One region of the Kitasatospora sp. NPDC059146 genome, then DNA from elsewhere that is predicted to be linked to it. Evidence: predicted binding sites of a transcription regulator. Region 1 holds the regulator's gene; the other holds the start of a gene.
The links. The regulator HrcA, encoded in region 1, represses chaperone genes, less so after heat shock. The targets are predictions, from matches to a motif close to TTNGCACTCNGNNNNNCNGAGTGCNAA.
Positions count from the first base shown of each region.

Region 1 (4,183 bases):
CAGGGGGGTCAGCGGCCGAGCTGCTCGGAGATCTTGGCCAGCTGGGCCAGCCGCTTCTCCAGCGTCGGGTGGGTGGAGAGCAGCTGGGAGGCGGTCTCCTTGGCGCTCAGCGCGGGGGCGAAGTAGAAGGCGTTGTAGGGCTGGGCCCGGCGCAGGTCCTCGGTGGGGATGGCGGCGATCTGCCCGGTGACCTTGGTGAGCGCCGAGGCGAGGGCGCTGGGCCGGCCGGTGAGCTGGGCGGCGGCCCGGTCGGCGGCCAGTTCGCGGTAGCGGGACAGCAGCCGGGTGAGCAGGAAGCTGATCGCGTAGACCACGATCGACACCAGCGGGATGATCAGCGCCGCGATGGCCGCGTTCTGGTCGTTGCTGTTGCGGTTGCCGCCCATGAACCCGCCGTACATGGCGACCCGGGTCATCGCCCCGGCGAGCACGCCGAGGAAGCCGGCGATGGTCATCACGGCGACGTCCCGGTGGGCGACGTGCGACAGCTCGTGCGCCAGGACGCCCTCCAGCTCCTCGGGTTCCAGTCGGCGCAGCAGGCCGGTGGTGACGCACACCACGGCGTTCTGCGGGTTGCGGCCGGTGGCGAAGGCGTTCGGCATGTCGCTGTCGGCGACCGCCACGCGGGGCTTGGGCATGTCGGCCAGGGCGCAGAGCCGGTCGATGGTGCCGTGCAGCTGGGGGTACTGCTCCTCGGTCACCCGGTGGGCGCCCATGGCCCGCTCGGTGATCTTGTCGCTGAACCAGAACTGGGCCACGAACAGCCCGCCGGAGATCAGCACGATCAGCGGCCAGGCCCCGCGCAGCAGCGCGATCAGCAGGCCCGTGAAACCGACGTACAACAGCCCGATCACGAACATCGTCCCGACCATGCGGCTGGTCAGGCCGCGGTCGGGCGCGAAACGGGTGTGCTGGCCCGAGCTCGACATCGCTTGCTCCTCCGTTCGCCGTCGCTTTCGATGCTGCCACCCGGACGGCCCCGGGGCACCACCCGCGCACGCGGAGTGTCGCGGTGGCCGTCCGGAACTGCGGGCAGGATCACCCCGGCCGGGCCGTTCCTGCGGTACGACCCGGGCCGTACACTGGCAGGTACGGTTTTGGCACTCGTGCGTGCAGAGTGCCAGGGTCGGGGTCCTCACCGGAGCGGCTCGCAGCATCACAGACGGACAACGTGCGAAGACGGAGGTGCGTGCCCCATGGCCGGAGAGGTCCGCCAGCTGGACGACCGCAAGCTCGCCGTGCTGCGCGCGATCGTCCAGGACTACGTGGGCACCGAGGAGCCGGTCGGCTCCAAGGCCCTGGTGGAGCGGCACAACCTCGGGGTGTCCCCGGCCACGGTGCGCAACGACATGGCGGCGCTGGAGGAGGAGGGGTACATCCACCAGCCGCACACCAGCGCCGGGCGGATCCCCACCGACAAGGGCTACCGGCTGTTCGTCGACAAGCTCGCCGAGATCAAGCCGATGAGCTCCCCGGAGCGCCGGGCGATCCGGCACTTCCTGGACGGCGCCGTCGACCTGGACGACGTGGTAACCCGTACGGTGCGGCTGCTCGCCCAGTTGACCCGCCAGGTCGCCGTGGTGCAGTACCCCTCGCTGACCCGCTCCACCGTCCGGCACATCGAGCTGGTGGCGCTGGCCCCGGCCAAGGTGATGCTGGTGCTGATCACCAACACCGGCCGGGTCGAGCAGCGGATGGTCGACTGCCCGGGCACGGTCGGCGAGACGGTCCTGGCGGACCTGCGCTCGCGGATCAACACCCGGGCGGCCGGCCAGCGGCTGCCGGACGTCCCGGGGCTCCTGGAGGAGCTCCCGGCGGCGTTCGAGCCGGCCGACCGGCCGACCGTCAGTACGGTCCTGGCGACGCTGTTCGAGGCGCTCGCCGAGCAGAACGAGGAGCGGATCATGCTGGCCGGCACGGCCAACCTGACCCGCTTCGGGCACGACTTCCCGCTCACCATCCAGCCGGTGCTGGAGGCCCTGGAGGAGCAGGTCGTCCTGCTCCGCCTCCTGGGTGAGACCACGGACGCCGCGATGACGGTCCGGATCGGGCGGGAGAACGCGTACGAAGGGCTGAATTCCACCTCGGTCGTTTCGGTCGGCTACGGTTCGGGCGACGAGAGTGTGGCCAAGCTGGGTGTGATCGGTCCGACCCGGATGGACTATCCGGGCACAATGGGGGCGGTGCGGGCGGTGGCACGGTACGTGGGCCAGATCCTGGCCGAGTCGTAGCACACGGCCGACCGTTGGAAATCTAACGGCGGCGTCCAGTCGCAGCACTACTACAGGCGGAACAAGCGGAGCATTTGGTGGCCACGGACTACTACGCGGTACTCGGCGTCCGACGGGATGCGGGGCAGGACGAGATCAAGAAGGCGTTCCGGCGCCTGGCACGCGAACTGCACCCGGACGTCAACCCGGACCCGAAGACGCAGGAGCGGTTCAAGGAGATCAACGCCGCCTACGAGGTGCTCTCCGACCCGCAGAAGCGCCAGGTCTACGACCTGGGCGGTGACCCGCTGTCGCCGGGCGGCGGTGGCGCGGGCGGCTTCGGCGCCGGCGCGGCGGGCTTCGGCTTCTCCGACATCATGGACGCCTTCTTCGGCGCCGCGGCCGGCCAGCGCGGCCCGCGCTCGCGCACCCGCCGGGGCCAGGACGCCATGATCCGGCTGGAGATCACCCTGGAGGAGGCCGCCTTCGGCACCACCAAGGAACTCCAGGTCGACACCGCCGTCACCTGCACCACCTGCAGCGGCGAGGGCGCGGCCCCCGGCACCTCGGCCCAGACCTGCGACATGTGCCGCGGCAAGGGCGAGGTCTCCCAGGTCACCCGCTCCTTCCTGGGCCAGGTCATGACCTCCCGCCCGTGCCCGCAGTGCCAGGGCTTCGGCACCGTGGTGCCGACCCCGTGCCCCGAGTGCGCGGGCGACGGCCGGGTGCGGGCCCGCCGCACCCTGACCGTGAAGATCCCGGCCGGCGTGGACAACGGCACCCGGATCCAGCTGGCCGGCGAGGGCGAGGTCGGCCCCGGCGGCGGCCCGGCCGGCGACCTGTACGTCGAGATCGCCGAGACCACCCACACGGTCTTCCAGCGGCGCGGGGACGACCTGCACTGCACCGTCACCATCCCGATGACGGCGGCCTCGCTCGGCACCCAGGTGCCGTTGCAGACCCTGGACGGGCTGGAGGAGGTCGACATCCGGCCCGGCACCCAGTCCGGCCAGTCGATCCCGCTGCACGGCCGGGGCATCACCCACCTGCGCGGGGGCGGCCGGGGCGACCTGATAGTGCACGTCGAGGTGCAGACGCCCACCAAGCTCGACCCCGAGCAGGAGGAGCTGCTGCGCCGGCTCGCCGTGCTGCGCGGCGAGGAGCGGCCGTCCGGCCAGTTCGCGCCGGGCCAGCAGGGCCTGTTCTCACGCCTGAAGGACGCCTTCAACGGCCGGTAGTCGTCCGAGGAGGGGTGCCGGGGGAGGACCCCCGGCACCCCTTCGGTGTTCCCGTTCCATCCCAGGAGGTTCCCCGCCATGACCGCGCCCGTCTTCGTCGTCGAGACCGAGCGGATCGCCGCCGCCGCACCCGGGGCCGTGCTGCGCCTCGACGGGCCCGAGGGGCGGCACGCGGCGGCGGTGAAGCGGCTGGCGGCCGGCGAGGCGGTCACCCTGGCGGACGGGCTGGGACTGGGCGTGGACGGCACCGTCGCCGCGGTGCTCGGCAAGGACGCGATCGAGGTCACGGTGGAGGCCGTGCGGCGGGAGCCGGAGCCGGCGCCGCGGATCGTGGTCGTCCAGGCGCTGCCCAAGGGTGACCGCGGCGAGCTGGCCGTGGAGACCATGACCGAGGTCGGCGTGGACGTGGTGGTCCCCTGGGCCGCCTCGCGCTGCATCACCCAGTGGAAGGGCGAGCGCGGCGCCAAGGCGCTCGCCAAGTGGCGGGCCACCGCCCGGGAGGCGGGCAAGCAGTCCCGCCGGCTGCGCTTCCCCGAGGTGCGCGAGCCGATGACCACCCGGCAGCTGGCGCCGCTGCTGGCCGGGGCCGCGCTCGCCGCGGTGCTGCACGAGGAGGGCGCCGAGCCGCTGGCGCACGCCGCGCTGCCGGCCGGCGGGGACATCGTGCTGGTGGTCGGCCCGGAGGGCGGGGTCTCCCCGGAGGAGCTGGCCGCCTTCGCCGAGGCCGGCGCGAAG
Region 1 is NZ_JBHZCY010000081.1:18,657-22,839, reverse strand. Features, by position in the region: gene htpX (zinc metalloprotease HtpX) at 9-929, opposite strand; gene hrcA (heat-inducible transcriptional repressor HrcA) at 1,197-2,231, shown strand; gene dnaJ (molecular chaperone DnaJ) at 2,309-3,448, shown strand; gene ACFXPX_RS28790 (16S rRNA (uracil(1498)-N(3))-methyltransferase) at 3,527-4,183, shown strand, end outside.

Region 2 (4,183 bases), on a different contig from region 1:
CAGGCGGGCGACCGCGGGCGGCACCAGGGTGGAACTCGCGGTCGGGAAGGAGACCAGCCGCACCCGGCCGGCCCGCAGCCCGGCGATCGCGGCCACCTCCTCCTCGGCGGCGGAGAGCCCGGCCAGGATCCCGGTGGCATGCTTGAGCAGCACCCGCCCGGCCTCGCTGAGCTGCATCCCGCGGCCCGAGCGGACCACCAGCGGGGTGTCCACCGACTTCTCCAGGGCCTTCATCTGCTGGCTGATGGCGGGCTGGGTGCACCCCAGCTCGCGGGCGGCGGCGGAGAAGGAGCCGGTGCGGGCGACGGCACGCAGGACGCGCAGGTGGCGGGCCTCGATCATGCCTCAGTTATAAGGCAATCTTTGCATTCTGCAAAATTCTACTGATAGTTGAAGCATCAAGCGCACCCACCGAACAACGGCCGGAGGCCCGGTCCGACTCCCCGAGGGAGTGGACCGGGCCTCCGGTCAGGCGTCGGTGCCTCAGTGCGAGTGGCCGTGGCCGCCGTGCGAGTGACCGGCGTCGGCCTCCTCCTCCTTCTTCTCCACCACGAGGGTCTCGGTGGTGAGGAGCAGGGAGGCGATCGAGGCGGCGTTCTCCAGCGCGGAGCGGGTGACCTTGACCGGGTCGATGACGCCGGCCTTCAGCAGGTCGCCGTACTCGCCGGTGGCCGCGTTGAAGCCGTGACCGGCCTCCAGCTCGGCGACCTTGTGGGTGATGACGTAGCCCTCGAGGCCGGCGTTCTGGGCGATCCAGCGCAGCGGCTCGTGCAGCGCCTTGCGGACCACGGCGACACCGGTGGCCTCGTCACCCGACAGGCCCAGGCCGTCGTTCAGCACCTTGGCGGCGTGCACCAGCGAGGCGCCACCGCCGGCGACGATGCCCTCCTCGACCGCGGCGCGGGTCGCCGAGATGGCGTCCTCCAGGCGGTGCTTGCGCTCCTTGAGCTCCACCTCGGTGGCGGCGCCGACCTTGATGACGCAGACGCCGCCGGCCAGCTTGGCCAGGCGCTCCTGCAGCTTCTCGCGGTCCCAGTCGGAGTCGGTCGCGGCGATCTCGCCCTTGATCTGGGCGACGCGGCCGGCCACGGCCTCGGAGTCACCGGCACCGTCGACGACGGTGGTGTCGTCCTTGGTGATGGTCACGCGGCGGGCGGTGCCCAGCACGTCCAGACCGGCCTGGTCGAGCTTGAGGCCGACCTCCTCGGAGATGACCGTGCCGCCGGTGAGGACGGCCAGGTCGCCGAGGATCGCCTTGCGGCGGTCGCCGAAGCCCGGGGCCTTGACGGCGACGGCGTTGAAGGTGCCGCGGATCTTGTTCACGACCAGGGTCGACAGCGCCTCGCCGTCGACGTCCTCGGCGATGATCAGCAGCGGCTTGGAGGCACCGCTCTGCAGGATCTTCTCCAGCAGCGGCAGCAGCTCCTGGATGGAGGAGATCTTGCCCTGGTTGATCAGGATGTACGGGTCCTCGAGGACCGCTTCCTGGCGCTCGGCGTCGGTGACGAAGTACGGCGACAGGTAGCCCTTGTCGAACTGCATGCCCTCGGTGAAGTCCAGCTCCACGCCGAAGGTGTTCGACTCCTCGACGGTGATGACACCGTCCTTGCCGACCTTGTCGATCGCCTCGGCGATCAGCTCGCCGACCTGGGTGTCCTGCGCGGAGAGGGACGCGACGGCGGCGACGTCGTCCTTGCCCTCGATCTCGCGGGCGATGGACAGCAGGTGCTCGGAGACGGCGGCGACGGCCTTGTCGATGCCCTTCTTGAGGGCGGCCGGGCCGGCACCGGCGGCGACGTTGCGCAGACCCTCGTTGACCAGGGCCTGGGCCAGCACGGTGGCGGTGGTGGTGCCGTCACCCGCGACGTCGTTGGTCTTGGTGGCGACCTCCTTGACGAGCTGCGCGCCAAGGTTCTCGTACGGGTCGTCCAGCTCGACCTCACGGGCGATGGTGACACCGTCGTTGGTGATGGTCGGGGCGCCGAACTTCTTGTCGATGACGACGTTGCGGCCCTTGGGGCCGATGGTCACCTTGACGGTGTCGGCCAGCTTGTTGACACCGCGCTCCAGCGAGCGGCGGGCGTCCTCGTCGAACTGCAGGATCTTCGCCATGTTCCCTATTCCCTCGGGGCTGCGGCCGGCCGGCCGCCGAACTACGTGAACCAACAACCACGCCCCGGGCCCCTGTCACTAGGGACACGGATCCGGGGCGGGTCGGAACGACTTACTTCTCGATGATGGCGAGAACGTCGCGGGCGGAGAGGACGAGGTACTCCTCGCCCTGGTACTTCACCTCAGTGCCGCCGTACTTCGAGTACAGGACGATGTCACCCACGGCGACGTCGAGCGGCAGACGCTGGCCGTCCTCGAAGCGGCCCGGGCCGACAGCCAGGACGACGCCCTCCTGGGGCTTCTCCTTGGCGGTGTCCGGGATAACCAGGCCGGAGGCCGTGGTGGTCTCGGCGTCGAGCGGCTGGACCACAATGCGGTCCTCGAGCGGCTTGATGGCAACCTTGCTGCTGGTGGTCACGTCCGAGCTCCCCTTCGGAGATTACGGGGTTTTCTAACGGGTAGGGGCGAACCTGCGTACCTGCCGTCGCGGGGGTCAGGCACACGTCTTCGCATTAGCACTCCCCCAGTGGGGAGTGCCAAGGACGACCATAGGCTGCCGTTAGCACTCAGTCAACCAGAGTGCCAACGACGCGCCCTGCGGGCTCGACCCGCGGACGAGCGGCCACACTCCGGATCCACTCCCCGGGCCCCGCCGGCGACGCCGTTCGCGCCGGCGCTGCCGGCCCTGCTGACGGGCCGACCGGTCAGAATGACCTGGTGGACACCGAGAACCTCCAGCCCCTGCTGACCCCCGAGGGTCAGGCCCTGCTCGCCGAGCTGCGCGAGTTCACCCCCGAGGAGGAGCTGGCGCTGGCCACCCGGCTGCGGCGGGAGCACCCGGCGGAGCTGGTGTCGGCGGCGTTCGGCCAGGCGCGGCTGCGGCAGCGGGCGCGGGCGAAGTTCGGGGCGGACGCCGACCTGATGTACTTCACGCCCAACGGGGTCGAGCAGTCCACCCGGCGCAGCGTGGCCGAGTGGCGGGCCCGCCGCTTCGCCGAGCTGGGCGTACGGCGCCTGGCGGACCTCTGCTGCGGCATCGGCGGGGACGTGCTGGCCCTGGCCCGGGCCGGGATCCGGGTGCTGGCCGTCGACAAGGACCCGGCGGCCTGCGCCGCCACCGCCGCCAACGCCGCCGCGCTGGGCCTGTCGGAGCTGGTGGAGGTGCGCTGCGCGGACGTCGCCGAGGTGGACGTCACCGGCTACGACGCGGTGTTCACCGACCCGGCGCGGCGCACCTCGCGCGGCCGGGTGTTCGACCCGGAGGCGTACGCCCCGCCGCTGTCCTGGGCGGTCGAGGCCGGGCGGCGGACCCCGATCGGCGCGTTGAAGGTCGCCCCGGGCATCCCGCACGAGGCCGTCCCGGCGGACGCCGAGGCCGAGTGGGTCTCCGACCACGGGGACGTCAAGGAGGCGGTGCTCTGGTTCGGCACCGGGGCGGTCCGCCCGCACCGCGCGACCCTGCTGCCGCACGGCGACAGCCTGACCGGCGGCGACCTGCCCGACCCGCCGGCCGGCCCGGTCGGGCGCTACCTGTACGAGCCGGACGGCGCGGTGATCCGGGCGCACCTGGTGGCCGAGGTGGCCGGGCAGGTCGACGGCCGGCTGATCGACCCGAAGATCGCCTACGTGACCTCGGACCGCCTGGTCGCCACCCCGTACGCGCACGCCTTCGAACTCACCGACGTGCTCCCGTACAACGTCAAGAAGCTGAAGGCGCTGCTGCGCGAGCGCGCGGTCGGCACGGTGGTGATCAAGAAGCGCGGGATGGCGATCACCCCGGAGGAACTGCGCCGCCAGCTCAAGCCCTCCGGGCCGAACTCCGTCACGGTGATCCTCAGCCGCACCGACAACGGGCCGCTGATGATGCTGGGCCGGCCGGTCTGAGCGGACAGAGCCTAGGAGGCCGGCGCCTGGATGTAGTCCTCCAGCCGGGCCACCGAGAAGCCCTGCTCCTGGATCCGGGCCAGCAGGTCCGCGAACATCTGGGTCATGGTGGCGCCCTTGAGCTCCTTGGGGCCGCGGAAGTGCGCCAGGATGATGTCGCCGGACTTCAGCTTCTTGTCGCCCGCCT
Region 2 is NZ_JBHZCY010000012.1:32,365-36,547, forward strand. Features, by position in the region: gene ACFXPX_RS07670 (LysR family transcriptional regulator) at 1-342, opposite strand, end outside; gene groL (chaperonin GroEL) at 484-2,112, opposite strand; gene groES (co-chaperone GroES) at 2,225-2,530, opposite strand; gene ACFXPX_RS07685 (methyltransferase domain-containing protein) at 2,827-3,996, shown strand; gene ACFXPX_RS07690 (polysaccharide deacetylase family protein) at 4,008-4,183, opposite strand, start outside.
Region 2: a site for HrcA is predicted at 2,672-2,698, ahead of groES (co-chaperone GroES). Genes of this name have one in related genera too.